Regions from separate parts of the Lentibacillus cibarius genome, predicted to be linked through region 1. Evidence: riboswitches for the same ligand, from Rfam matches in the RefSeq annotation. Region 1 holds a riboswitch; each other region holds the start of a gene.
What was found. Region 1 has a riboswitch for S-adenosylmethionine ahead of FFL34_RS14720 (Na+/H+ antiporter NhaC family protein). Riboswitches for the same ligand answer to the same signal wherever they lie in the genome.
Positions count from the first base shown of each region.

Region 1 (10,336 bases):
GACACCCTCTAGCCAGTACGATTTCGATTCCTGTGGCAATCCCTTGTCGTCATATTCAGTCATGTTGGTGCCTCCTTATATGTTCGTGGTGTTATTTTTCTCTAATAGGAAAGTTATATGCAGGACATTGGTTTTACACTGGAAAATTGGGTAATTTTAAAGTGTAAAGGCCTTTTATAACCCCAGGCATAATGTCTGATGAATAAGAATCCTATATGGGCTTTCACCGATTACTCCGGGGGCTGGGGGTGGTCCAGCGTATTTTCGTTTTGTCTTTAACCAATCGACAACATTTTCCATAGGGATAAAACACTAGATTTCTTATTATAAGCATATGTCCAATCAACATGAATCTTTTTTCCATAGGATAGAAGTGAATTCGATTAGGAAGGAGGAACAAAAAATGTCAGCAGGATGTGGATATGGTGGGGGATTCGCCCTCATTGTCGTCTTGTTTATACTGTTAATCATTGTCGGTACTTCTTTTGGAGGATACGGCGGATACGGTTATTAATTTGTAATTGCAAGAGGCGTTCTGTTGAGAATGTCTCTTGCATATAAATGCCTAACTTTGACACCAGAGATGCCATTTTTACGATAAAAAGAGTGAGTTGCCATACTTAGCTTAGGCCTAATGGTCGAAGAGGTAACCAAACAAATGGCTTTCTTACTTAGAAAAGGAGTCTTTTTTATTAGTTGATATGCCATTTATACGGATTATGATGTGTCATCCTCAAAAAATCCTAAAGCAATGCCATAATCCATGCAGCTTTTACAAATGTTTTTGGCATGTCTTGAACTCCGCGTTTTTCTAAAATTATCCTTGTTGAGAGGTATTTCATTCCAGTTTTCGTTAAAACTATACATGACACATTTGAAACAAGGAGTGAAAGTGCCATGTTAAAACTGGAAACAGAGATTGAAGGGAAAAGGGCTTTTTTTGGGGATGTTTTCAAGGTATTTCGGTCCAATGGTTATACATTATGTGGGAATTGGGAATATGACCGTGGGAAGTTTGATATGGTGTTGTGCCGGGAAGGCGGCGAAACGATTTATATTCGAGTCCCTTTCAGTGTTTTGGAAGGGGAACTGGACAAGCCTGATGCTTATCTGGAGTTTCGTACACCATATGTAATCAAGCATGTCGTCAACACTGGTCTTGAATGGGATCAAAACGCTTTGTTGACCACCACCGGATTTAGTCAATTTCAAGAACCTCTCGATAAGGATGGAAACATCACGGATAAAAGCAGATGGGAAGCTGCAGGCGAACAAGAGGTGCAGGAAGTCATGCAATACCTGGAACCAGAGATATCTTGATATGCTAAACGGACACGCACGTGGATGAAAGGGAATGGGGAAAAGCGAGTTTAACTAACAAGTTGTATACCCCCACTGCTAAACATGGTTAAACTACATACGTGAAGGTGGGGGTTAAATAATTTGACTGATCATCACACGACGCCCCTTGAAAAAGAAAAGTACTTTTCTTTTTCGGGGGGGATGTGTCGTGGCGCGGTTGTGCGTCGTCCGCCTCTAATTAATGGCACATCGTTTTCCTTTTTAACGATTTTATACTTCCGTTGCGCTATGTTGATCGTGCAATGCTGTGTTGTTTTTCCCAGCCGAAAAACGTGGGTACCCTGTTACGATAGCGATGATTCCGGCGATTCCGAGCAGTATTGGGTAGATACAATAAGGCATGATCGAAACGGGTGATATGGAAGCAACGCCAGCGACCGCCAGCAGTTGGGCGCCATATGGCAAAATCCCTTGAAAAGCACTTCCGAAAATATCCAGCGTGCTTGCCGATCGGCGCAGGTCAACCCCAAATCGTTCGGAAATTTGTTTCGCTAATGAGCCAACACTGATAATGGCGATGGTGTTGTTAGCGGTTGATACGTCAAATACACTGACAAGACCGGCAATACCAGCTTCGGCACCTTTTCTTGAATTAATTCGCTTACTAATCGTGTACAGTAGGAAATCAATCCCGCCATTCACGCGAACGAGTTCAATCAGTCCACCAAGTAAAACGGCTAACAAGGCTAACTCCTGCATACCGGCCATGCCATCGCCAAGCAGCTTCATTAATCCCATCACATCGAAAGTCCCGTAAACAAATCCAACTGCTCCAGCGAACACAATTCCACCGATTAACACATATATGACATTGACACCAGCAACGGCAAAAATGAGAACAGCAAGATAAGGTAGCACCTTGACCAGATCATATGGGTGATCTCCACTAATCGATCCGCCGGCATTCCAAGTCAAGACACCAAAAATGACGGCAGTCACAATGGCTGCTGGAAGGGCAATAAAGATGTTCACCTTAAATTTGTCGCTCATCTTGACAGCCTGTGTTCTCACAGCAGCAATCGTTGTATCCGAAATAATGGATAAATTATCCCCGAACATCGCACCACTGATAATAGCGCCTAAAATTAATGGCGTGCTCATCCCAGTCTGATCGGCGAGACCGACACCAATTGGGGCAAGCGCAACGACCGTTCCGACAGAAGTTCCCATGGAAATCGAAATAAAGCAGCCGATAACAAACAAGCCAACAATCAGCAAGCTTCCAGGCACGAACGTCAGACCAAGATTGACGGTTGATTCAACAGCACCAACCCCCTCGGCAACTGCAGAGAATGCACCGGCCAACAGGTAAATGATGACCATAAGCATAATGTTCGGATGTCCCGCCCTTTGGTCAGGTAATCCAATTTCTCGTTAAAATCTATTTTTCTATTCATGAACAATGCAACCAATACAGCAATAAATACCGCAACAAGTACCGGCAGCTTATAAAAGTCTCCACTGACTACACCGGAGCCGATAAATAGAAACAGAAAAATGATAAATGGTATTAAAGCCGATGCACGTCCTTTGTTCAAATCTGATGTGTTCATTTCTCTTCCCCCTATTTGTTGTATTTTTGTGGATTCAAGGGTTTTGGAAAATAGTAGAATGGTATTCCCGTTACAGATACCTTAGGCTGCTCGGCATTTTTTCATATAAAAATAAAAAAACCCTCCGTTTTGGAAGGCGTTAGTCCGAACACCTTATCTCTCAAAACGCTTGAAACGCGATTTGCTGGAATTGGCACCTTACAATTATTTCTGCAGGTTGCCGGGCTTCATAGGGCCAGATCCCTCAGCCGCTCTGGATAAGTAATATGAAATTAGTTGATTGATAGAAAGTGTACTACACGATAACAGAAATGTCAATGAATAGTTGGTGGTCCACTATTTTATGTTAAATTTAACACAATTTTAAAAATGAGTTATTATTATAATAAAGGGGGAGAGATTTATGGGGATAACGATATTTTACATTGGATTCCTTGCCTCACTCTTCGGTTTTATCAGTTGGAGAAAGTTCCGAAAATGGAAGGCTGAACGTCAGAATCCATCAAAACAATGGGAAGGAAAAAGCCCCAACGATCGCAAAAAGTCTATGGAAGAATTGGAACAAGACAATCTTAAATATAGGGGCATGGGTCAAATACCACCAGGGATGTAATATTAATAATTTCCCATCTTCAGCGGTTTGATAAAATATTGAATAATAATGAAATAGTCAATGACTTAAGTAAAATGCTGTTTAATATAAAAAAAGGATTGATGTGTAAATTTACGTTAGAAAGTTAGCTAATCCATTAGTGGACGCCATTCCAGAATAAGACTTGGCGTCCATTCCATACATCATACCCATACGACCGGGTACTTCCTGAGTAGAAGTGTGCGTCCAAATTTAATATAAGGAAATAATCCAGAAAGTTATGTGTTAAATTCGAGCATGAACATAGTTATCTTAAAAAGGCTCAAGGGGAGGAATAAACATGAAAACAGATGAAGCGAATAATCACTTTGTTGCCGGTAATGCTGAAGAGCTGCTTTCTGCATTAGAGAATAAAGAGCCATATATATTAATTCCGAAGTATTTCAAAGGAAAATTTCTGGAAAATACACAATTACCATTGACAGAGAAAGAACAAATGGGGTTTGAATTAGGTTCTCGTGGTACAGCAAACTTATTATCTAGTCCTTTATTTCATTTCATAAACTGGCTTAGTAAAGATAGCAAACAACAAAAAAGGATAGACAGTAAAATTCGTAAGTACACACTTAAAGAGCAAGGAGATCATCTTCTTTTATATTTGCGTCAATTAGATTATTAAAAGGACACCGGTGAAATTGAAAGGGGATGTAAGTTTGATCGGTGATAATGTAGCAAAAACGCCCCCGGTATTTAAGAAAAAATTGGGTGTGTATAATGATTAGTTGAATAGAGTTTTATTTGAATTAAGTATTTTAGGTGGGCGATGTTTTTTGAAAAGAAATAGTTTTATCTTTGTTATAACTTCACTACTGGTATTGTTAATCACAGGTTGTGAAGTGGAAGAGCTATCCAAGGAGAAGGAACAGATACAACGGAATTCATTCAATGGTGATAGTAAATATTGGAGTTTAAACGAGTATGAATTGAAAATTGAAGATAACGAAATATTCGCTGGAAATGGAGAACTACAATACAAAGCTGAGGGGAATATTACTGATTATATTTCATTTAAAATGATTGCAGTTATCAATGATGAAAAGGTCGAATTACAAGGGATGAAAAATGTTAGCTCGGTATCAAATTTTAATAATATAGAAACTGGTAGTGCTACACAGGAAATACCTATGATTAAAGGGGAAGAAATAAGGCTTACAGATATAGATGATTATTATGGAATTATAGAATGGATGTCATCAGAAGGGAAGCGAAAGAGCGAGAAAATAAATACCTTTTAGGATGATAAAGGCCCTATATTTAACTAATGAGCAATGGGCGCGTGATAACCTAATAATTTTGCGCCTGAATTGGGCACAATGCTTTAATAAGGATTATTGCTCTATATTAAAGAATAGGGACAGCTTTGTAGTAGATCTGAATTACCTTAAAGTGATAAAGTTTCTTAAACTTAAATGTCAATGGACTTTAATATACCGCGGTTAAAGGGAGGGTAATTATGTTTCAGAAATACACCATTTTTGTGATATTTGTACTGTTACTAATAATATCTGCTTGTTCATCGCAATCAGATGATGAAAAAGTTTCCTTCCAAGATCAAGTGAATGAAGCATTGGGGACGAAAGTGTTTATCCCTAAAATGAACGATTATCCTATTACGTTAGCGGAAATCCGCCACTCACCAACTGACGATAAAAACAGTTTAATCGTTCGATACTCTAAGGAAAAGGGTGAATTAAGAGACGAATCATACAAGAAAAAATACGAGGATAACACGAATGCTGATGTATTATATGGAATTTATGGCGGTGAACCTTTAATATTTAGAATGACTTATCATAATGGAAAAGCTAATTCTCAACCTAGTGACTCCAAGACCATTAATGGTATTCATGTACAATATCATAAAGTTGAACGTAATAATGCAAAAGTGTTATTGGTTTCATTTAATGCGGGAGATGGCTCCTATTTATTGGAATTTAATCTACAAGATGAATTAACACAGGAAAAATCATTTGAGATTGTAGAGTCAATGGCGGAGGAAGTAAGTAAATAGAAGGAAAAAATGTTTAACCGAAGACGACCTACATAAAAAACCGGACTTCCTTAAATAAGGGTCCGGTTTCGGTTTATTTGGCAAAGCGGTGGTTTCCGATGGTCACTGTTGTTTCGCGTGAGGAAATCCAGTCGCTTTGTGCAGTTTTTGGGTTATAGAAATAGAGTGATTGACTTCCTTGCCCTTTATATGCGATGGCTTCATTTACAGCTTGCATGTCCTCTGCGTGGTATCCTTCATTAATAGCGCCGTTTTCAACAGGGCTAAAAGCATAGTGTCCCTTTACATTTTCATAAATAACCCCTCTTATCGAATTAGGAAAGTCTTTATGATCCACTCGGTTAAGAACTACTGTGGCTACCGCTACTTTTCCAGCATAAGGTTCGCCCTTAGCTTCCGCGTGTACAAGTTTAGCCATCAACTTCTTATTTTCGTCTGAAACAGAGTTTGGAACGTTAATTATTTCTCCCGCATACAGAAGATAACCGGTACGATTGTTAGCAATTTGCAAGTTTGCTAGCGTTACGTTGAATTTATTAGCAATTAACCAGAATGAATCCCCTTTTTGTGCTTTATAGGAAGCGGCATCGGCACCGTGTGGAATAGCTAAAATGATAAATGTGATGAATACTACACTTAGCACGTTTTTAAATTTGCTCCTCATTGTTGTCCCTCCTGCTAAGGTCTCATACTAAAAGACTACTAGATGTAATATTCCTTAGCATTCACCAATAATTACCTGTATTAAGTCGCATCTTGTCATCCGCGTGCGATCAAGTATTACATTTACATGTGGTAATAAATTCCTGGATTGTAAAAATTCAAATTTATGGAAGTGAAGGAATATGGAGGATGAACTATAACAAATGTTGCATCATTGTTACGGCCGGGCCCACTTTGCCCCGTGGCGAAAGTCGCGCGGCCCGGCCCGAAAGTTGCGCAACCGGGTGCGGAAAGGTCCCCAATGTCCAAATCCATACATGATTTGTCCATCTTCTGAATAGCTATAAAGAAAGAACGACTAGCAGGAGGAGACAGTATGCTGCAACTTATTCTGGAGCTGTTCACGAGTGAGCAAACAGCGAAAGACATTTTAGCAAATCCAACTACCGAATTGATTTTTATGATTTTGTTTACCACTTTCTTCCTCGCCATTTTGGTCCATATCAGCTTATTTACTCGACTGAAAAAAATACGAAACTATATTGATACAACCAATCGATTGGATATGGAGCCGCTAAGCACATTTAAAGCGGAGTATGACCGGGTTCGGCAGGAAGAGCCAGTCAAGCCGGAAACGTTTGTGCAGGAGAAGTTTTCCGGCTGGCGTGTTTTTAACGTGCCGGTTGTTAATCTCATTAAAATGGTGCAGATGACCGTTTCTGTCTTTATATTGATTGGTGTGCTGGGGACGTTTATCGGCCTGACCATCTCGCTTGGAAGTATCAACGGTGCGGGTGGTCAATTGGTGGAAAATGTTGCTGCCGTCCTGCCAGGTATTGATGTGGCATTTTATACGAGTATTGCCGGGATGGGGCTGTCCTTGGCGATGACTGTGCTGACGAAAGTGTTTAATACAGAACATATGCTTACAGATCTGATGTTAAAATTCGAATCCCAATTGGAAGCAACAGAACAGGATGGGATGAACCGGCTAATTGACGTGTCGGAATCTATCAACCAATCAATCCAGTATCTACAGGAAACGAATCAGCAGTCACTAACGGGTATTGAACAGGCATTTGCGGGATTTCAGGAGTATACAAGCGGTTTGCAGCAATCGGCAAAAGATTTGGCGGCTTTTAACGACGGGCTTGCTAGCAACTTGGAGACATTCCAGGAATTGTTTGCGCATATGAAAGAGGTGACGGATGGATTCGGCGAGTCCACCGCCAAGCTAAACGATAATTTTGATACGTTGTTTGTTTATTTTAAAAAGATGGATCGTAACCACGAGCAAATGGCTCAAACAATGGAGAACACGTACGAACGGATAAAAGACGTGTCGGAAACGCAGGCAAACACGCTACAGCAGTTTGAGAAGTCAGCTGAGGAGTTAAAATCATTTACTTCTTCCATCTTGGAGGAGCAGCAATCGATGCACACGGCTTTTGAAAAAATCACGCAAAAAACGAATGACCTGGCGGAAAAAATGGGCGCGCATAATAAAGAATTTAAGCAGGTGTTTGGATCGGACCTTAGTGCGAAACTGTCAGGCATCATCACAGCCGTTCGTGAATTATCCAAGGACTTCGAAAAAATGGGCGGTTCGATTAGTCAATTACCTGAGGCGCTGGAAGTTATTAATCAAACCCAAGCGGAGTATAAACACCTTTTATCCGAGCGTTTTGACGATTTGAAAGAATTTAACCGGACGTTCAACAATCACCTGAAAGCTCATTCCGAGGAATCCAAGGACTTTGAACGGCAAATGCGGGATGCGGCGCAAACTCATGAGCGGCTTGGCACGCAAAATAATCAACTTATTAATGAGATAAACAAAACGATTTCCCAAATGAACCATTCATTCCAGCAGCGCGAAAACCAAGTCGAAGCAAGTATGGATGCTATAAAAAAGACACTCAGTGATTATGTGGCTAATCTGGAGGGCAAACTTGGGGAGAAATTGGATAAGGTTGCGCGCAACATTGATGATTCGGTCGATATGACGAATGATGGTCTCAAGAAGGAATTTCAGGAGATTCGGCGTCTGTCTGAAGAAGTCCAGCAAAACAATGCCCGTTACATCCAGCAAACACTGAGGGATCTAGGCCGGGAGATAGAAGAACTAAACCGGCAGTTGAATCGTATGGGGCAGCAGCCTGAAAATAATAGTGGCAGGTTGAGACAAAATGAATACTAAATACCAGCGTCTTTTTAAGAAAGAGCAGGATGAAGGGCATTTTTGGCCATCTTTTACCGATCTGTTGACCATTATTTTGCTATGTTTCATCTTAATTTTCATTGCGATGATGATTATTAAATCCTTGCAGATAGAGGAAATGAAAAAGACCATCGACCAAATCATGGGGGTTCGTTCTAAGCTAGTTAATGAGCTACAGACCGAATTCAATGATTCAGCCCTTGGGATTGAAGTGGATAAGGAGACAGGTGCGATTATTTTTGATACAGAAATTCTATTTGCCTACAATAAGTCGGAATTAAAGCCGGATTCCTTCCAGTTTTTAGATGAATTTGTTCCTAAGTATTTGGATATTTTGTTGCAGAGCGGCTATGAAGACTATGTGGCGGAAATTATTATCGAAGGCCATACCGACCGCGATGGCGGCTATTTATATAACCTCGAGCTCTCACAGGACAGAGCATACAGTGTGGCGGAATATATTTTGAGCGACGATTTTCCATATAAAAATATTCAACAGCACCTGAAGGATAAACTAACCGTCAACGGCAAATCCTATACCGACTTCCGGACGGATGACGCAGGCAATTACAGTGCCAAAGCCTCCCGAAGAGTAGAATTTAAGTTTCGATTGAAAGATGAGGAAATTCTTAAGAAGACACGAGAGATTTTGAAGGAGTAAGACCTGGTGGAAGTCGTTTTCGCTGAAGTTGTCACAGATTTCGCTGAAGTTCACTGTATTTCCGCTGAAGTTGTCACAAAATCGGCTGAAGTTCACTATTTTTTCGCTGAAGTTGTCACAAATTTGGATGGAAATCCCAGGTTCCAGATGTAGTACGGCAAAACTCGCGCGGCCCGGGCCTAAAGTCGCGCGAAAGCAAATAATAGATTGAAAAACAATCACCCTGCCAGCGGTCCCGCATGCAGGGTGATTGTTTTTCGCGGGGCAAGAGGGGCAGGATCCATGTCCCGGTGATGTACTCGCCCGTAGAGCATGATTTCTATTTTTACGGGCAACAATAAAAGGACTCAACCTATATGGATACGCATGAAGCGATCCTCCCCCTAACAAGTATGAGCTCACTTGAATGTTTTTGATTGAAATTGATTTTTTGTGATTGATTTTTGCAATCGTTTTCGATATACTTTACTTGAAAGAAAGTGGTGGGAGGTGGATCATGCTTACAAGTGAACGTCATCAACGGATCATGGATTTAATCAAACAAAAACAAACCGTTACCATTCAGGATGTTGCCGTGGTAACTGGCGCATCGGAGTCCACCATTCGTCGTGATTTAACTGAGCTGGAAAACCGGCAAAAACTGCGGCGCATTCATGGTGGTGCGACGATTCATAAACAAATAAGCAGTGAATCAAGTGTTGGTGAAAAATCAGCCAAAAACAATCAGGAAAAAACAGCAATTGCCAAACACGCGGCATCACTTGTCGCGGAAGGGGATTGTATTTTCCTGGATGCCGGAACAACGACAACAAAGATGATTCCTTATTTGCAAGGGAAACAGGTAACCGTTGTCACCAATGGCCTTACACATATGGATTCACTTGAGGAAAATGGGATACCTACCTACCTGACTGGTGGCTATATGAAGTCAAAAACGGGTGCTTTGATTGGCACACAAACCATGGAGACGCTTGGCAACTACCGGTTTGATGCTTGTTTTATCGGGGTGAATGGTTTTGATATCACGTATGGGTATACAACGCCCGATCCCGAAGAAGCAGGGGTTAAACGTACGGCTTTACGCCTGGCCCGTGGTAAATATGTGCTAGCTGACAGCAGTAAATATCAAGGTATCACGTTTGCGGGAATTGCTGCATTAGATGCCGCTTGTTTAATCACAACGTTGACAGATGAGCACATGCTAACAGCGCTA
Region 1 is NZ_VCIA01000001.1:2,993,900-3,004,235, forward strand. Features, by position in the region: gene FFL34_RS14705 (FAD-dependent oxidoreductase) at 1-63, opposite strand, end outside; gene FFL34_RS14710 (YjcZ family sporulation protein) at 404-514, shown strand; gene FFL34_RS14715 (YugN family protein) at 898-1,320, shown strand; partial or broken gene FFL34_RS14720 (Na+/H+ antiporter NhaC family protein) at 1,573-2,915, opposite strand; SAM riboswitch class I at 3,066-3,179, opposite strand; gene FFL34_RS14725 (hypothetical protein) at 3,319-3,528, shown strand; gene FFL34_RS14730 (hypothetical protein) at 3,848-4,186, shown strand; gene FFL34_RS14735 (hypothetical protein) at 4,338-4,802, shown strand; gene FFL34_RS14740 (hypothetical protein) at 5,021-5,578, shown strand; gene FFL34_RS14745 (cell wall hydrolase) at 5,652-6,242, opposite strand; gene FFL34_RS14750 (MotA/TolQ/ExbB proton channel family protein) at 6,618-8,441, shown strand; gene FFL34_RS14755 (OmpA family protein) at 8,431-9,123, shown strand; gene FFL34_RS14760 (DeoR/GlpR family DNA-binding transcription regulator) at 9,620-10,336, shown strand, end outside.

Region 2 (10,336 bases), 1.8 Mb from region 1:
CGGGGTTTAAAACCGCTCCGTCTGTATAGTAGGGAACCCCGCAAACTGCGTCGGCATTCGTTTCCTTCAGCTCCAAAGCCGTTGTAATAATGGGACTTGATTCATTCGTCAAGATCGATGGCCGATTCAGCCGTTCATGCATCTCAAATGCTGGGGCATCTTCATCAGAAAATAAATCTTGTAAACGCTGCTTCAGTTCCGCAAATAATGCTTCATGGGACTGTGGAGCCACGGTTCTGATATCTATATTCAGGGTGCAACGGTCAGGGATGACGTTTGTTTGCACGCCTCCTTCCATTTTATTCGCTGAAACGCTGCTTTCACCAAGGGGAGACTTGGAAATCTTCCAGTCTAATTTTAACGATTCAACGATTTGGATTACTCGGCCCATCCATTCAACCGCATTAATTCCTTCATCCGGCATGGATCCGTGAGCTGTTTTTCCGAAAGTGACCACTTCCACCCATAACGCACCTTTATGTCCTACGCTGACTTTTTCGTTTGTCGGCTCACCAATCACTAAGGCTTCGACATCACGCATGTCTTCATCTTGTAAGTACTGGCGTGCACCACAGCTATCCACCTCTTCACCGGCCGTTGCCAGAAAAACAATCTCCTTTGACAATGCTCGCTTTTCCTGGAAAATAGATTCCACCGCAAGAAACATAGCCGCAAGACCGCTTTTCATATCAGAGGCACCACGTCCGTATAGCTTATCACCAACCAGTTCACCGGAAAAAGGTGCATATTCCCATGGCTGTTCACCGACCAAAACCGTATCCATATGACCGCAGAAAATGACTTTACCTTTTCCTTCCCCTTTTAAGGAGACATGAAAATTGCTCCTCCCCGATGCAATATCTGTAATGTTATAAGCTAAACCCGTTTCTTCACATCTGTCGGCAAATTTTTTCGTTACCTTGTTTTCGTTGCCTGGCGGGTTAGTACTATCAATTTGAATCAATTCTTGCAGGAATGGAATGGCTTCCTTTTCCATTTAGCTTACCTCCTATTACGGCAGAATAATAGATTAAGACAGGGGAAAGTTACCCCACCCCCTGTCTGCTCATGCCGCTAAGTTATTTATACTAAAGTGTTGTTGTTCCTTGATTTTGTAAGCTTGGGCGTGTTGCTGAAAAGAGGGAGATATCATGATTCGTTGTACCAGTAGTCGCTAATTGGCTTAAGATCTCCCCGACTACACTTGAAAATTTGTACCCGTGACCGGAGAATCCGGCAGCAATGGCCACATGAGCATGTTCCGGATGCAAGTCAATAATGAAATTTTCGTCTGGTGTGTTGGTAAACATACACGTCTTTCCTACATTTAGTCTGCCTGCAGCCTGAGGCATAAACGTTTCCAAAAATTCACGGATGTCTCCCTCATCTTTCGGGTAAATGCCAAATTCTCGATTCATATATTCGGGATCGAGCTCCTCACCGGCATCATAACGTCCAATCTTTAATCCTGTTCCATCAATGCTTGGGAACCCGTAATAGATACCTGTTGGTAAGTCAACAAAAAAGCCCGGGAATCCATCAGCTTGATATAAAGACGCTTCGGCATCAAACCAGCCGATTGTTTGGCGACTTGGCTGAAGCGGTAACTCAAGGTTTAGTTTAGATAATAGCTTTCTGTTCCACGCACCAGCGCTGACAATTAGTTTATCAGCGGTATAGGATCCTTCTTTCGTTTGGACGGTCACGGTGTTTTCCAAGACTTCCAGATCCTCAACAGGTGTATTTGTGATTAAATCAGCGCCAGATTGCGTTGCCAGCCGACGAAAAGCACGGATACAATTCCCGCTGAACAGGACACCTGCTTCTGGTTCATAGCATCCGAAATGTCCATCAGGGGCAGTGATTCCTGGCCAGCGTCTATTGATATCTGCGCCATGATCAAACGTATCGATCGGCAAGGAATATTTTTGTCCGCCCGCGATTGCTTGATTGACAAAGTCCGAACCTTCAGGGCCAAACGTCACCACGCCTGTCTTTCGGAATATAGACTCCGATGTTTTTTCTTGTAGTTCATCCCATAGTTCCTGTGCTCGTATGGCAAGTGGGACATACTCGAATCCTTCCCCGCACGCATGGCGAATAAGCCGCGTATCACCGCTGTGACTTCCGTTTTCATGTGGTGGATCAAACGCATCGATGAGCAATGTTTTTGTTCCTTCCTTAGCTAAATAATACCCGGCGGCCATCCCCATGGAACCAGCTCCAACAACAATCACATCATAGTGTGACGTCATGATACACCTCTCCTTTACGAATTAGATAGAAATCATCTTTCAATTGATAAAGCGTTTTCATCAGTGCGCATGTAAAACGAAGCTCCTCTTCCATACCGTCATTCTTACGTGTGGTGTTAGATAAAATATGTGCTTAGCCCATATGATAGCGGTCATTCAACGGAAGGTAAAATACCTAAAAATGATAAAAGCTATCTCAGAAAATGATATTGCATAGGTTTGCCATCATTGTTACCAATACGTACTAGCTCCCCGGATAAATATGATTGATATGGAATTATTATATTCTAATCTTTCCCCCTGCAGATTTCAGTAACAGTGATGCATACCATCATTTTTAATCATTATACATGAAGGTGAAGGAGTTTTATAATCAGTCTAAGTAGAAGTTGTGATTTGAAAATCCTAAATATAAGCAGGGTATGAGAGAATGTCAGATATTAGAACTAATTTTTTAAAAGAAGAGGGAGGTTATATCGGGAAATCAAAGATGGAGGATAATCATTACGTCAATTCCTTACTAAAGGAACCTTAAATTATTAGAGAGGAGTGGAAGGTGTGGCTTATACACAGAAGAAAATAAAAGAGGAAATAACAATACCACCATATGAGGGGAGAAGCACACTGTTACAACCTGGTGAGGAACTGGTTATTATGGACGTTGATGGGAAACAGGTCGGTGATTTTGTATGCTTTAATAAAAATGATTCCAATGAATTCGTATCACCTGTCCATATGCGAGCGTCACTCAGCAGTATTCGATTAAAGGTTGGTGATCCGCTCTACAGTAATAAACGCCGGCCGCTGATGACGTTGGCAGAAGATACGGTTGGCAAGCACGATTTCTTTTTTCCAGCATGTGACTATTATCGCTATAAAGTAGACTATGGCCTAGAGGATCACCCGAACTGCCACGATAATTTACAAAAGGCTCTGGCAGCGTACGGACTGGGAGAGAAACCAGTTCCGGATCCGATCAACTTATTTATGAATAACGTGCTGGACCAAACAGGAGATTACCAGCTTAGTGAACCATTATCCAAACCCGGTGATTATGTCCGGCTTAAAGCATTGGAGGAAGTGGTTGTCGCATGCTCCACCTGTTCCCAAGATATGGAGCCTGTTAATGGATGGAAAGTGACGTCGCTAAAAATGCAGAAGATGGCGTCGAACGACAAAAGCGGCTTTGGACGAAAGCAAAAATAGCTAAAACAGGGAGTTTGATTAATATGGACATACAAATCGCCGTTGACCTTTTCTAAGGGTTCAACGGCAATTTGTATCTCCTAAAAAGGTGTGACGATGCACCCATTTCTAATACTAAAGTAGGAATATTTTATACGTATCTGAAAACTTATAGTATTATTACATTATGGAAGGAAAGGGAAGGCCTAACATTGCGTATCAATTTGTGAAAGATATTACCCTTTCCCTATGACTGTTAATATTTTTTTGTGGTTTGAAACGCTTATCCTTTAACATTTTATGGTTGTCAAGGCACACAAAACACCAGCCACATGTTTCCACAATTGGCAGTAAAGCAGTGTCAGGGGAATTGGATTTTAAGGAGTTAATAGGTATTACCGACAAAAACGGAATAACAGTCAAACAAGCAGTAGAAGACATGGGTGTTCATTGGGAAGCGTTAGAGCAGGCAACCTTGTCTTCCGATGAATTGGAGCAATTTCTTGAGGTTCATATCGGCAAGGGGACAAATTGCAGGAAAGTAATGCACAAATAGGCGTTGTCACAGGAATAGCCCGTTCCACACGACTGATTGTGACGACCCTTGGTACATCGAACCATACAGGGACAACACCGATGCATAAGTGAAATGATGCACTGGTTGCAATAGCACCGCTCATTAGCTATGTACAGGAAGCAACCCTAAAAATAAATCGGCAGGAAGATCCTTATCTCGTGGCTACGGTGAGTACAGTGAACGCTAAACCAAACGCCATGACGAGTATTCCCGGTAAAGTCCAAATAGGGATAGATATAAGAAATATTAACGATGGTGCCAAGAGAAGCTTGTAATGCCTCGTCTTTCTTATTACCAATCTGAGGGAAAATGGTTTCAACATTTAGCGATTTACCTGACATTTAAAACACCCTTAAAATAATTATGAAAAGCTTGTTAAACAGTAAAAAACCCTCTTCTGGATAAGAAGAGGGTAGAAAAACCTGTACCATGCACTTCTTATCTTCTAAGCATAACGCTTACTGGAATTGGCACAGTACTATAGGAGCCTGTTGCCGAGGTATCAAAGGGCCAGTCCCTCCACCTCTCTGGATAAGAAAATAATTTACAAATAATTTTGATGATTGTCAATGGTAACATGGATTTTTAATGGCGCTGCTACTAACGCGGATTTTGTGTCGCCGGATCATGAGCAGGATGACAACGAGTAATGACCTGAACCTAATCATAAGCGTCATAAAAAGCTGAAGGATAAGGTAGAACACCTTATTCTTCAGCTTTTTTATAATCTTCCATCATAAAAAATCACCAAATTAATAATATTTAATTAAATAGAATTTTAATAATAATGCCATTGACTCTAATATTTCGAATGTATATAATTCCGTGTATAACAATTCGCTTTATTTGGATAATGAAACGAAGAAAAGATTTCATCATTGGGAGGGACATGAAGTATGGAATGGAATAGCTATTATATAATTCCTGTTGTTTATTTAATCTTAATGATTATTGTTGGCGTTGTTGTATCCAAAAAGCAGGATACGCGCGCCGATTTTTATGTAGCAGGGAACAAAATGAACTCTGGTTTATTATTTAGTACTATTTTTTCTACAGTTGTCGGTGCTAACACCTATATGGGGTTCAGCGGGATGGTCTACACTAGCGGGTTTTCCGTGATGTGGATGCTTGTGGCTGCAGGTTCTGCTTATTTCGTTCTATTTTATATCTCCGGTAAAATCAGACGGATAGCACAGGAATTTGAGGTTTTTACCTTACCGGATATTATGGCACTGCGTTATTCTAATTTCGTAGCCTATTTGACCACTCTTTTTTCACTTGTTGCTTTAGTGGGTGGTGCTGGAGGAAGTATCCTTGGCATTGGTGTCATTTTAAATTCAATACTGGGTATCGACACAACTGTCGCTATTCTCATCACATCAGTTGTCACGATTGTTTATACAACCTTTGGTGGATTGATGGGTGTGGCACTTACAGACTGGATTCAGTCGATTATTATGGTTTTAGGGCTAGTCCTTGTCATTATTTTCGGATTACAAGCTCTGTCTCCGGATAGTTCCTGGTTATATGCAACCACGCATGGACATGAATCGTTAAATAGAGTGCTTGGTGACGGTTTTATAAGTGTGACGGAAAGTGCTACGTTTCTTATGGTGCTTGCTTGGGCGATTACATTTTTGCCTTTGAATACAATAAGCCAAACACAAATCCAGCGCGTTTACTCAGCTAAGAGTGTATCAACCATTCAGCGGATAAGTTTATTGATGGTTTGGTTTGTGGCACTATTTATGGCGTTTGGTTTGGCGCTTGTTGGTGGAATTGGAAAAGCATTAATTCCGGACATGGGCAATGCTGAAACGGTATTTCCAATGCTGGCAATGGAAGTTATTAACCCTTGGATTGGCATGATTATCGTTACAGGTATATTGGGGGCTTGCATGTCTACAGTGGACTCGAATTTGTTAGGTGCTGGGATTCATGTTACACGAGATATTTATGAAAAAAATAACGTTCGAAAGGGTAAGGAGATCAATGAGAAGCATACATTATTAATTACGAGATGGACCCTGGTTATTATTGGTGTTTTATCAACCGTTGCGGCTGTCTTAACACCATCTATAATGGAACTATTGCTTATGACCCAAAAAATATTTGCAGGTGCGACTTTCATTCCTATTATGCTTGGGTTGCTCTGGCGTAAAGCAAATACGAATGGTGCTATTTCCGGCATGCTGCTCGGGGGTGGCGCTACCGTTACATGCCAGATAATAGGTACTGCCGTTGATCCGGTTATTGTCGGAATTATTTTCTCCTTAGCAGGTACAGTTGGTGCTAGTCTATTAATAAGGGAAGAAAATGCAAAAGGTGAGCTATTTCAGGTCAAAACAGTCACGAATAAGGATATCATTTTCTTAAGCATTATTCTTATAGGCTATGTATCTTTCTTGATTGGCGCTAATTTCGTTAATGTTTGGCCTGTTTTAATTATCGTTACGCTGCTAGGGTTAACCCTAGGTGCCGTATTACTGGTCATTTATATACTACCTAAACGAAGAATAGAATCGTAGAAGGAGGAAGACATCTTGTACGCAACTATAAATGGAACAAAGCTCTATTTTGATGTGAATGGTGTGGAAACGGAAGTGAAGAACGGTACTATTCAACATAAACCGATTATCTTTGTAATTCATGGTGGGCCGGGTGGCACCCATTTTAGCTTTAAGCCTCATCTTGATCATTTAACGAATCATGCACAGCTGGTGTATGTTGATCAGCGAGGATGCGGATATTCGGAGGAAGGTGACCCGGAAACATATACCTTGGAAAACAATGTGGAGGATATTGAAGCCTTACGAAAATATTTAGGATTGGCGAAGATATGGATCTTGGGGCATTCTTATGGTGGAATGGTTGCAATGAGTTATGCACTCAAGTATCAAGAGAATCTACAAGGACTATTGCTGATAGCTACTTCACCGTCCTATCGTTTTATGGAGAAAGCTAAGCAATATGTTGAAGAAAACGGAAACGACGACCAGAAATTTTATGCAAATAAGTTATGGGAAGGGAACTTTCAGTCAGAAGAAGAATTACAGACATATTATGACGTGATGGACCCGCTATATTCTGTTGCTTCCCAAAATAAGGAATCTAAGCCAAAAGTGAAAGCAAAACGTTCCTATAAAGCACTGAATAAAGGGTTTGGAGAATTTCTTAGGCAATTTGATGTTGTGGAAAATTTGCGCGATATTTGGGTTCCGGTATTAATCATTGCAGGAAAGCATGACTGGATCACGCCGGTCAGTGAGAATCGTATCATTCATGAAAACATTCCGGGAAGCTCGTTCTGTGTATTGGATAACAGTAGCCATAGTGTGTTTGTTGATGAACGGGATGAATGTCTGGCATTGATAGAAAATTTTCTGGCTGATCACAAATGAATTGAACTCGGAAACGATTAAGAAGACTCAAAAATCACTGATCGCATAAGTAATCAGTGGTTTTTTTGTGCGCTAGGCATAAGCCAATCTTTAAGGTTAAAGTCCCGAAAGTGGATACCAGAATAGTTTTCCCACATTTTATTTATAAAAATAATAAATAACTAACATTTGTGTTTTCTATCGCGACCTAATTATTAGAATTATTGAAAAATATAAAATAATGAGGTAACATGGATAACAATCAAATGTAAGCGTTACCAATTATTAGACCAGACGTTATTTATATGCTGGTTAGATTGAATCAAGGAGGATGTTTATGGAAAAAAGAGAACCAACATTTATCGAATCGATACTTGCGCTTTCTTTTATGGTCATTTTTGTTTTTGGTGGGTTTTTCCTTTTTAACCTTGATGTCGCTCTTATGTTAGTCGCATCTGCTGCCTGTGCGGGCTTATTAGCTAAAAGACTGGGATATACATGGAATGATTTAGAAAAGGCTATAGGTGAGCGTCTTATGCGGGCAACACCTGCCATTTTAATTATCTGGACAATTGGAATTGTAATAGCCACATTCATTTTTAGCGGCTCAATCCCTATGTTGATTTTTTATGGAATGCAAATTATTCAGCCTGAATACATTTTCGTAACATCCTTTGTTATTTGTATCATTTTTTCAACTTTAATAGGAAGTTCTTGGGGATCAGGCGGGACAGCAGGTGTAGCATTAATAAGTATAGCAGCTGGGCTAGGAGCACCGTTGGATATAACGGCAGCAGCTATTATTTGTGGGGCAATTTTCGGTGACAAAATGTCCCCTTTATCGGAGACAACGAATTTAGCTTCATTAACCAGTGGCGTAAATATTTATGAACATATTAAATCCATGATGTGGACCACTTTGCCTGCCACAATTATTTCCTTTATCGTTTTTTTTATTGCAGGAAAGAGCGTGAACTTTTCAACTCAAAATGTAGCTACTAATGATTTAGGTCTCGTAAATGACTTGGGGAGTATTTATTCCTGGAACCTTTTATTATTGGTTCCATTTGTCATTATTCTATTGGGAGCAATATTGAAACAGCCCCCTGTCCCCGTTATGCTTACGGCTTGCCTTGTCGCGTTGATCATTGGTGTAACCTATCAAGGTTTTTCATTACAAGATGGAGTAAGTGCGGCCTCAGATGGTTTTGAAGTTAGTATGATTTCTGGTGTAAATCCAGATCAATTATCTTCAGACACACTTTCGTTGCTCAATCGTGGAGGATTTGTATCGATGTTAGGCGTAATCATTATTATATATTGTGGTTACGCGTATACATCTGTTATAAGTGAGGCTGGCTTCTTTAAAAGGGCTTTACACCCGTTAACCAATAGGGTACGGAAACGCGGTCCTTTAGTGGTAATGACGCTGTTGTCACAATCATTATTGTTTATGTTTTCGGGGACTTCATACATTGGATTTCTCATGGTTCCGGAAATGTTCAAAAAGTCCTTTTTAAAAGTTGGAATGGCCGCAAAAACACTTTCAAGAAGTTTAGAGGATGCTGGTACGGTGATTGGTCCCCTAGTGCCTTGGAGTTCAGCAGGTGTATTTTTTTCGAGCACATTAGGTGTTTCCATCTATGGAAGCAGCGGTTATGCGATATGGAGTGTCCTATGTTATGTCACACCTGTGATTGCCATAATTCTGGCTTATACGGGAATTGGTGTCTATAAAATGAGTAAAGAAGAGAAGGAAGAAGCTTTAAATCAATATGAATTGAATAAAACGTCTTAGCGTATCCCACGAAGAAGGTGTAAAGAAAATGAACAAAAATTACAGTGTCATCATCATTGGAGCTGGATCGGTAGGAATGGCGGCAGGGTATTATTTATCTAAGAAAGGTGTAGATACCCTTCTGATTGATGCGTTTGATCCACCACACCGGAAAGGAAGTCATCATGGAGAAACAAGAATGATCCGTCATGGCTCTCATATTTCTTCAAAAGGAGGCCAACATTTTGTTCCGCTTGTTCAAAGGGCACAAGAACTGTGGCTTCAACTTGAAAAGGAGTCGGAAGACAGGTTATTCATTCCAACAGGAAATTTAACAGTAAGTGAAGCTGATTCCTCCTTTATGAAAGGAATTGTGGAAGAAGGGAAAAAGTATTCTCCATTAGAGATATTAAATGCAGATGAAATCAAGAAAAATTGGCCGGGATTTACCATTCCGGAGCATTTTAAGGGGTGTTTTGAACCCTTATCTGGTGTGCTTCTTAATGAAAAATGTGTATATGCTTATAAGGAACTCAGGATAAAAAATAAGGCTGCATTGCTAACCAATACGAATGTTAAGTCCATCGATTTTTTTAATCAGGGGGTCACTGTAAATACGGAAGAAGGTTCGTATCATGCTGATAAAGTGCTTGTTTGTGCGGGCGCCTGGACTGGAAAAATCCTATCTTCCTTAGATTTACCTTTGAACCCGGTACGAAAAACTTTTGCTTGGTTCGAAGCCGACGATCTTTCTTTGCAATATCCACAACTGCCGAGTTTTTACTTTCATGTCGAAAACCAAATCTATTACGGCTTTCCGAATATTAATGGGAGTGGGGTTAAGCTCGGAAGGTCAGATTCGGAAAAGCGCATTGAACCTGATTTTATGAGACAAGATTTCGGAAAATACGCTAGTGATGAGGGAGATTTAAGAAACTTTCTGGATAGATTTTTACCACAAGCGTCAGGAAAGTTAAAAAAGGGCAAAGCCTGTTTGGCAACCAATGCCCCTGATAAGCAATTTATTGTTGATCAACATCCTGAATATCCTCATGTTTATATTTCAGGTGGCTATTCCGGGAGAGGTTTTCAGATTAGTAGTGTTCTAGGAGAAATACTAAGTCAATTAATAACTGAGGGAAGTACAACCCATGACATTTCT
Region 2 is NZ_VCIA01000001.1:1,171,453-1,181,788, reverse strand. Features, by position in the region: gene FFL34_RS05670 (M20 family metallopeptidase) at 1-997, opposite strand, end outside; gene solA (N-methyl-L-tryptophan oxidase) at 1,089-2,255, opposite strand; gene FFL34_RS05660 (DUF1989 domain-containing protein) at 2,814-3,461, shown strand; gene FFL34_RS05655 (hypothetical protein) at 3,799-3,996, shown strand; gene FFL34_RS05650 (hypothetical protein) at 4,143-4,358, opposite strand; SAM riboswitch class I at 4,453-4,555, opposite strand; gene FFL34_RS05645 (sodium:solute symporter family protein) at 4,914-6,545, shown strand; gene FFL34_RS05640 (alpha/beta fold hydrolase) at 6,561-7,418, shown strand; gene nhaC (Na+/H+ antiporter NhaC) at 7,735-9,195, shown strand; gene solA (N-methyl-L-tryptophan oxidase) at 9,224-10,336, shown strand, end outside.
Region 2: another riboswitch for S-adenosylmethionine. It lies ahead of FFL34_RS05650 (hypothetical protein); the one in region 1 lies ahead of FFL34_RS14720 (Na+/H+ antiporter NhaC family protein).

Region 3 (10,336 bases), 1.9 Mb from region 1:
AGACCGTCTTTATTCCTTCATCTGCCCAACACTTTGTTGCCATAATCACTCCGGCTTTCGTGGCACAGTAGGAACTCCAATTGCCACGCGGCTTCGTTCCTGCAGAAGATCCTAAATTAATAATAAGTGCTTGTTCATTTTGTTCCAGCACTGCACCTGTACAATTAAACACCCCGAGCAAATTGACGTCGATCGAATGTTTTTCACTTTGGATACTATTCTCAGCAATAGGTACTGGCTCAATATATCCAGCATTGTTGATGAGAATGTCTGGTTTTACTTTTTCAACATACTGATGAACAGAAGTGGGATCCGTTACATCCAATGCTTCTTTTCCAGGCGTATATATATTAAATTCCTCGTTCTTTTGGAGTTCGGCCACGATTGCTTTTGCTATATCCCCATTGCCACCGGTGATTAAAACGTTTTTCATTTCAGCATCCCTTCTTTCGTTCGTCTTCTAAGTGTTCATTTTACTAAAAGTCATCTACTCTTCAAAGGAAACCTTTGCCAACTGGAAGTTTTAACGTCAATTCTGTGAAAAGCTGCCAGATTCATGTTCGGCATGAATCTGACAGCATCAATCCTTTTGCCCTGTTTATTTTACTCAGTCATTATTGCTTGATCTGGTTCACGTCCTTTTTCTCACTTCCCCGGTTTCATGTTGTCAGCCTAATAAATTCTGCTGCATCTTCGGCCATCAGTTGAATGCCAGCTTCCCAGAAATCCTGTTTCGTGATATCGACGCCTAGGTGTTTTGCGGCGAGGTCTTCCACCTTCATCGCTCCTGTGTCCTGCAACAGCGCGATATATTTTTCCTCAAAGCCTTCCGGATGCTTCAAGTATTCCGCGTAAATTCCCAGGCTAAACAAAAAGCCGAATGTATAAGGGAAATTGTAGAACGGTATATCATCGATAAAGAAATGCAATTTGCTGCACCAGAAATGTGGATGATAGTTGGCTAAGCTGTCACCATAAGCTTGTTTTTGCGCCTCCACCATCAGTTCATTCAACCGTTTTTCCGATACAATCCCTTTGGCACGCTCGGTGTAAAAGGCATCTTCAAATAGGAACCGGGCGTGGATATTTAGAAACATCGCTGTGGCATTTTCCAGTTTCGTATTCAACAGCGTGACTTTTTCAGCCTCGGATGCTGCGCCCGCCAAGGTTGCATTGGTGATAATCGTTTCGGCAAATGTACTTGCTGTCTCGGCAACATTCATGGCATATTCCCGGTTCAAATCCGGCAAGTCCTTCATCACGTGGCTATGAAAGGCGTGACCTAATTCGTGGGCTAAGGTGCTCGCATCACTCGGCGAACCGGTGAATGTCATGAAAATCCGTGACTCTTCCCATTCCGGTAGCAACGTGCAATAGCCGCCAGGGCGTTTATTCGACCGGTCCTCCGCTTCCACCCAGCGATTTTCCAATGCGTGCTTGGCAAATGCCGACATTTTTGGGCCAAAGGTTGCAAAATTGTCAATGACAAAATCGCATGCTTCATCATAAGTGAACGTCTTCGGTTGAACACCATTCATCGCAACTGGTGCCTCCACGTCCTGCCAGCCTAATTTTTCCATGCCGAGTACGTTCGCCTTCTGATGTAAAAAGTCGATGAACGGCTGCTTATTATTAGCGACAGCTGTCCACATCGCATCCAACGTTGCTTCGGTCATCCGGTTGTATTCCAGCGGTTCTTCCAAATGACTTTTGCGTTGGTGCGCCCTTTGCAATGTCAGTCGGTAACCGTCCAAATGATTAATGGTATCGGCAAAAATCGGTGCATACTTGCTCCAGGCCGCTTCCCAGTTTTCAAACAGCTGTTTACGTATGGTAGGATCGGGATCAGCATACATCCGGTTCATCGCCTGGCCGACAGACAACTGCCTTGTTTCCCCATCCTTATCTGTCAATGGGATGGTCATCAGTGAAACAACTGTATCATACAAGTTGCTCCATGCGGCCAGTCCGTCCTGATTCAGCTCGGCGATGAGCTTTTCCTCTTCCTCCGACAACAGTCGCTTACCCTTATCTCGCAGTTCGTTTAGGGTAAAAGCTATTTCCTTCAACGATTCATTTTCCAGTAGTTGCTGCCAGTCCGCATCTGCCACAGCGACCAATTGTTTTGTAAACGTGTTGGATAGCTTTTGCATGTCACTGTATAAATCCATGACTTGCCCCATGACCACGTCGGCGTATTCATCGTCCATGAACGCATCATGATACATTTGAACGAACGTTGCAGCCTGTCCGATCCCCTTACCAATCGTCTCTTGCTGCTGCAAAAGCGCCTGCAATTTTTCAGCCGATGGGTCCTTGCTGAGATCCTCGTTGTTCAACGTCTCCTGATACGTCTGGATATCTTCTTTTAAGGACGCCAGCTTCGATTGCAGTTCTTTAGATTTCGTTCCCCCTGGAAAAATACTATCTAAATCCCATGTGTTTGGATAATTCATTGCCTGTCACTCCCCTTTTTGATTACAATCGCGCAAATATTGGACGCCGGTTTCAGCCTTGCCGGAAAATAGCCTGCATTGCCCCCCCGTATTAATCGGCTTTTGCCAGTTCATAAATCGCTTGTGCATAAATGGCGGTTGCCTTCAGTAAATCGTCCACCACAGCATATTCATCTTTTTGATGCATGACATCCGCACGTCCCGGGAACATCGCGCCAAACGCTACCCCGTGATCCAAGGCGCGCGCATAGGTACCACCGCCAATGGCCAGCAGTTCCCCCTTCTCACCGGTTTGGTCCTCATAGACACGCTGCAAGGTCTGAATAAGCGGATCGTCTTTTTCCACATGCGTTGGTTTGGAATCCGTCAAGTTCTCCACCGTTAGCCCCTTGGCCTCAGCCGCTTTTGTTAGTGTATCTTTACCTTTTTCCATATCAAACGTAACCGGATAGCGCATGTTGACCCCGATGCGTCCTTCCGATCCTTTGCTGTAATGCATAACACCAACATTCATCGTCAAATCACCGGAGATATCGTCGGAAAAGGCCATGTCGAAAACTTCTCCACGTGTTTGTTCATAGAATTCGGCAATCTCAGCGATAAACTTATGGCCTGACGCATCCAGTGGCAGATCCTGCAAAAACTTCGCCAGCCATATACCGGCGTTCACCCCGTTTCGCGGTTCGGCTCCGTGTGCGCTCATCCCGTTTAAGCTGAAAATGATTTGCCCATTTTCCGTGGTTGCTTGGCCGTCTAAACTAGCATCCGCCAGAAAGCGCTGATATTGCTGAATCATCTCACTCTCTTCCTGTGGGAGGGACACACGAGCTTCGGCATAGTCGGGCACCATATTATATCGCCGACCGGATTGAAACGCCTGCAGCACTAGTTCATCATCCGAAGTCGCTGCATCCGCTGACATCACCAAATCAAAATCAGAAATGCCTTTTTCCGCAAAAATAATCGGAAAATCCGCGTCCGGTACAAATCCCATATCCGGCATTTCCTCGTGTTGGAAATAATGCGCCACACCGCGCCAATCACTTTCTTCATCCGTGCCAATAATCAGGCGGACGCGCTTGTTCAGTGGGATGCCGAGCTCTTTCACAATTTTCATCCCATAATAAGCGGCAATGGTCGGTCCCTTATCATCACTTGAGCCACGGGCATAAATCTTCCCGTCTTTAATCGTTGCACTGTAGGGGTCCACGCTCCATCCATCCCCCTCAGGCACCACATCAGCATGTCCCAATATGCCAAGCAGCTCGTCTCCCGCTTCACCCATTTCCAAGTGACCTGCAAGATTGCCGACATTCTTCACCGCGAATCCGTCCTGTTCACCTAAATCCAGCATATACTGCAAGGCATCTTTCACACCTTGCCCGAGCGGTGCCTCGTCTGTAGCATTTGCTTCATCGAGGACACTTTTTATTTGCAAAAATCCTTCTAAATCACTAAGAAATTTATCTTTACGTTTAGAAACTTCCTCCATCCAATTGATCTTATCCATAACTTGTTCACTCCTTCGTTCGGCCTAACCTGTTCTCATTCAGAACGATTGGTAGGCTAGCTTGTTATGTAGGTTACCCATTATTGTACCGCAGACCCACCTTCATTCAAAATATTTCCTTTTCCTGAAACAAAGGTAGCATTCAGGAGGTTACAGGCACACAATCAGTCGCTAAGTCATATTTGTTCCGGAAAAGACATATGATTCATCGGGTGTTCAGACGTATCCATGATGGTTTTGTTTCACCGTATGCTGTTCGTTTAACTAGCGAGAAAGCAGGGAAACGACATTTAATAAGAATTAATCTTAACAAAATCATCAAACAAATATATAATAGATTGTAATCAAATCGGAACCATCCTCCAGACGATTCATCATTGCTTAATAATAAAAGATGGTTTTAGTAAAAAAGTCGGTTTATTCGTTAAGTGATTGAAAACGGGGGGTGACGAAACATGGATAAACTGAAGAGCTTAAAATCGGCCAAAATGGGGTTTTTCATACTCGCTTTGCTTTTATTTTGGCTAAAGACGTATATTATATATCTGTCAGAGTTTAATTTAGGCGTCAACAATTTACTGCAACATTTTTTACTATTTATTAATCCGTTGAGCTCGGGACTAGTGTTGCTTGGTCTCGCGTTATTTTTTAAGGGAAATCGATTTGGTATCACGTTGCTGATTATTGATACACTGCTGACGTTGTTTATGTATGCTAATATCATGTTTTACCGTGATTATGATACCTTTATTACCATTCAAACGCTGATGCAAACGGAAAATGCCAGCAGTATTGGTAAAAGTGTTCTTAATTTATTTGAGTGGCATGATTTTTTGTATACACTGGATCTTATCGTTCTGGGAGTACTGTTTCGTAAATGGAAAACTGACTGGCCCGAGGTACATGTGAACTTGAAAAAACCTTTTGCTGTCCTGGCTTCAGGAGTTATTGTGTTCACAGTTAATTTAGGTTTAGCAGAGATTGACCGCCCGCAACTATTGCAGCGTGTTTTTGACAATAATTATATTGTTAAGTATTTAGGCGCGCCTAACTTTGCCGTGTTAAACACGGTTCAGACGGTGAAGGCCAGCGCGAAACGATCGATGGCTTCAAGTGACGATATAAAGGAAGTGGAAAACTATACGAACAAGAAATATGCTGAACCGAACGCCGAATACTTCGGGAAAGCAACGGGCAAAAACATTATCAAAATTCACTTGGAGTCGTTTCAGTCATTTCTGATTGATTATAAGCTGCACGGGGAAGAGGTAACACCGTTTTTGAATTCGCTTGTTCATGATAAAAGCAAGAATTTCACGTACTTTGATAACTTCTTTCACCAAACAGGGCAAGGTAAAACGGCCGACGCGGAATTACTGATGGATAATTCCCTGTACGGATTGCCACAGGGTGCTGCATTTGTTACCAAAGACACAAATACGTATCAGTCGTTGCCAGCTATTCTGGATCAAAAGCAGAACTATACAAGCGCCGTATTTCATGGGGATGAGAAATCATTCTGGAACCGAAACCAGATTTACAAACACTTAGGTGTGGACGAATTTTATGGTTCTAGCTACTATGACATGAGTGAAGAAAAGGTGGTCAATTATGGCCTGAAGGATAAACCTTTCTTTAAGCAATCCATGCCAGCACTTGAGAAGCTTGAAGAACAAGATGATCCTTTTTACGCGCACATGCTGACACTGACCCACCATTATCCGTTTTTATTGGATGAAGGCGATGAATCAATAGCACCTGCTGAAACCGGCGATGGTACGGTTGACCGCTATTTCCAGACAGCCCGTTATCTGGATGAGTCGCTGGAACAGTTTTTTAAAGACCTGAAGAAAAAAGGGTTATATGAGCATTCAGTCATCATGATTTATGGTGACCATTACGGCATTTCGGAAAATCATAATCGAGCCATGAGTGAAATCCTAGGTGAAGAAATCACGCCATTGAAAAATGCGAACTTGCAGCGGGTCCCCTTTATGATCCGTGTTCCGGGTGTTGACAGCCAAGGGATCAATCATGAATATACCGGTCAGGCGGATGTCATGCCGACGATGCTGCATCTGCTGGGAATCAATGCCGACAATTACATTCAGTTTGGTACGGATATGTTTTCTGACGAGCATAGAGACTTTGTACCGTTCCGCAATGGCAACTTTATGACCGAGGATTACAGCTATGTGAAGAATGTCTTTTACGATAATGAAACTGGAAAAGCGATAGAAGAACCGACCGCAGAAATGAAAGAATTACGGGATCAGGTCCATTATGAATTAAGCTTAAATGATGAAGTACTAAATGGTGACCTGCTTCGATTCTATGAACCTAGTAACGATTGGGAGCCGATTGATCCTAGTAAATACCAGTATGGAGAGTCTAATGAAGAAGAGAACCGATAGGATAAAAGAGCAAAAATAGCAAGAACCCGCTTCCCAATTAATGGGGAGCGGGTTCTTTGTAAGTAAGGGGCTTTGCGTAACTACAGCCGTATTCGTACTAAGATTATTCCTTTCCAAATGCGCTTACACTAGCTTCTTGCTAAATTAGCTACTTTTCCCCTAATCTGCTGCTTTTCTTCTTCCGGCCGGAAAAAGCGGATGGTAGCGATATAAAAGAACAAGATTGCCGCAAACATAAACAAACCAAACAAACCGTTTCGATAAAGCGGAGAAAAATAAATTATATTGACAAAACAACACACACCCCCTCCTATTAATCCAATATAAGCCAAGCAATCTGTTTTTTGCATAAACCAGTTTGCCTGACCGTCCATCAAGGTAACCACGATAATACTAACGATATTAATCGAACTCCCAATCCAGACGGGGTGAATTTGCAAGAAAAAGGCACTTGGATGCCAATCACCAAGGTAATACCATACTAAACCACTTGCAAAACCCGTGAATAGCGAAACGGCAACTGCACGCTTCGTAACGACAGGCCAGAATAGTGCTGCAATAACCGGTGCGAACGTTGCACTATTTCGTATCGTCCAAGCCAATACATTCCACCACGCAGATTGTTCCGTGCGCAGTAAGCCAAACACAATCATCAACACCGTTAAAAATAGCAATGAAATTTTGGTATAGGCGATCTGCTGATTTTCGGTTACAGCAGGTTTTATTGAACGGCTCACATCACGGCCAAGGCTGGTTGCCCCAGAGAACTGACAAGGACCTCCCCATCCCAGTGCACACGCCCATACACCTAGAAAAAATAAGCCAACAAGCGGTGCGGGGAGCACTTCCATTAAATACTGAGGAATGGCAATCAATCCCGTTTGTGCCCGGGGAACGATGACACTAGCCGAAATACCGAATAACACACCCCCAACGATGAAGGGGACAGCCATAAACCCAGCAATAATCAGTCCTTTTTGCCCTTCTTCCGGTGTCCGAGATGAAAGTGCCATCTGGAATGCAGCCTGAGCAAGGATAACGTTGACCAAGAAGGTGCCAAACCAGGCAACAATCACCTGCAATCCAACGTTGTCAAAGGTAAACATGGCCGGTTGTTCGTCAGCAAACGCAATTAAACCGTCTATCCCCGGATGAATGAAAAAAGCAATCACCCCAATGACGACCATCATTACAAATAAAATCATATTCATGGACTGCGTAAAAGCAAGCGACCACATTCCTCCCGCTTGCAGATAGATGAACAGCAAAATTGCAGTAAACGCAATCGATAGAGAAAGTGAAATACCTGTGAACACGTGCAGGGCCGAAGCAAACGCAATTGCCGTGGCAACTGACCACATCGGAAATGCAAACGCCGTAATTGACCCTGCAACTCCTTTAACCAGTCGCCCGTATGTATCACCAATAAGTCCGGAAACGGTAACTAACATTTTTTTCCGAAATGGACGAATGATCAAAAACGCAATGATAAAAATCTGCATCATTTCAGCAACCCCATACCATACAGCCGATATACCGCTTAAATACGATAACTCTAAAATAGAAATATAGGTGGAACCGGAAAATAATCCCGTTATGCAAAAAGCTACAATCCATTTATTGAAATTCCGACTACCAACAAAATAGCTATCCTGATTGGTCAAACGCCGCTTAGCGATTTGGCCGGCAATAATCAAAGCAACGGTATAACCAACCGTTAAGATAATAATCCATACACCATAGGATGTCATTGCAATCATCTCCTTTTAAACAAATCAATTTTCTAGATTAGTTAAAGCATTCCAGATTAAAAATTAAAAAACGAAATAAAAAAGCCCCCTTCCGATTATAAGAAGAGGACAGTACAGTTCCGGTGCCTCAACTTATCTTTCAGACCTTTGTCTGCTGGATTTGGCACAGTACTCAAAAGAGCCCGCTGCCGAGGTTTCAAAGGGCCAGTCCCTCCACCTCTCTGGATAAGAAGTTCACTTATTTAAATGTAGTAACACATAATTTACACGGTCTTGATGAATTGGTCAATAGTTAAATGAGTTTTTATTATAAATTTTTTAATAAATTAAATCACTAAGCAAGTTGTGATTGATATTTTAAAGCCAATGATTGAGTGCACTACCTATGGATCTATGTGCGGTTAGAGTGGTTTTTGCACTGGTACGTTTCATTTTCTTAAACAGAAAAAGTGTCATAAAAACACATATGACACTTTTTCCTATTGAGATTCGATTGTTATAGGGTAACATCTATAGAAGTTGAATAATACCGCAACCATGTTTCCCTTTTTCACATCTGTTATTGGTAATTACGCGGAATCGTTTCTTCCCATGTTTTACGGAAAATTTCCTCGCCATTGAGCAACGCAATCATGGTATTAGTCAAATAAAACGATGTAGCATCACTAGACATAGTACTGTCGGTGAGCAGCTTGGTATCCCAATCCTCACGGCCAACAGTCAATTCCCATTCACATCGAACATTAGCCGATAATGGATCACCGGACTTAATCGTGAACGTATTTTTATTTTTGCTGCCATGCCTGATGCCGTTCATCAGCAATCGGCGTTCCCCTTCATCCGAGTAGTCCTGCAATTGCCATGTATCCGTAACCGTGTCGTGAACAACATTACGTGTTCGTTGTTCGGCTCGTAAAATTTCCTTGTCGATTACTTGGGCCGTTTCCGGATTTTCAAATGAAATGCTAGCATCTGCCTCCGGTCGCGGCGTACGTATCGGTAAGGCTAATGTGGTTTCTTCACCGGTTAGCACATGCAATGTTACCGGTTCAGGCGACGGCCATGCTTGTGGCCAATACGTTGGTGCGAGAGAAAGTTCCAAGCTGTGTCCAGCCGGAATGTTCTGGCCTAGGGCATCCAACTTAACCGTTGCCTCATAAACTTTTCCGGGCTCGAGTGCTTCTGGGTGCTCATGGGACTGCAGATGATTTAAATTGAGCATGCCCCAGCTAATTAACGTCAACTCGCCGGTCGGAGCTTTATCACAAAGTTTGACAGCAACAAGTGCATTTGGCTGATCAGACGTGAATTTCATATGGAAGGTCGGTTCACCAAGTAAATCCACACCTTCTTCCAATGGATCCGTTGTAAATACAACCGTTTTACCATTTTCTAGACGTTGATCTGCAGGTAAATCCCCAGGCTCCCCAAACGGACAATAAACGCCTGCATACATCCCATGTTCCTGGACACTTGGCACAACAACTGTTTGCTCATCTGACGGGTTCTGTTGCAGTTTACCTTCTGCGTTCAGCCAATAATGACTTCTTGCTACTTGTGCGGATGGCCAGCTCTCATCGACAACCCATTTCCCTGGCCGTTCATCGTAAGTCACTTGCGGCAATTCACTATTTTGAATCCATGATATTAATTTTGGATCATCTTTCACGCCTGTATCGATGCCCTTAAGCCATTGATCCCACCAGCGCAGACATTCCTGTAAAAATCCAATAGTTGGCTCAGGAATGGCTACCTCAGGAAACTCATGTGCCCATGGTCCAATCAGCCCTTTAGAATAAGGTAGATTTTCCAATAGACGGAACACCCTATCTGTATACCCGTCTTGCCAGCCACTCACGGTAAAGACTGGTATATCCACCTTGGAATAGTCCTCATTAATAGACCCATGCTTCCAATAGTCATCTCTCGTCTGGTGACGCATCCATTCATGAACATATGGCGTTGTGTTTAAACGCTCCAGCCAATTATCCTTCCAACTATCGCCGACAACTTCCGGATCTTGCGGTCTTGCACTGTAAGCGAACATCGTAGACGCCCACCACAGCATATCTGATGCCAGTATATTGCCACCGCGGTAATGCACATCATCCGCATAACGGTCGTCAGTGGAACAAAGGGAGATGATTGCTTTTAACGCCGGATGCTGACGAGCGGCAATCTGCAAGCCGTTAAACCCGCCCCAAG
Region 3 is NZ_VCIA01000001.1:1,135,627-1,145,962, forward strand. Features, by position in the region: gene FFL34_RS05505 (SDR family oxidoreductase) at 1-433, opposite strand, end outside; gene FFL34_RS05510 (M3 family oligoendopeptidase) at 660-2,456, opposite strand; gene pepV (dipeptidase PepV) at 2,548-3,966, opposite strand; gene FFL34_RS05520 (LTA synthase family protein) at 4,431-6,380, shown strand; gene FFL34_RS05525 (sodium:solute symporter family protein) at 6,509-8,131, opposite strand; SAM riboswitch class I at 8,261-8,363, opposite strand; gene FFL34_RS05530 (CocE/NonD family hydrolase) at 8,691-10,336, opposite strand, start outside.
Region 3: another riboswitch for S-adenosylmethionine. It lies ahead of FFL34_RS05525 (sodium:solute symporter family protein); the one in region 1 lies ahead of FFL34_RS14720 (Na+/H+ antiporter NhaC family protein).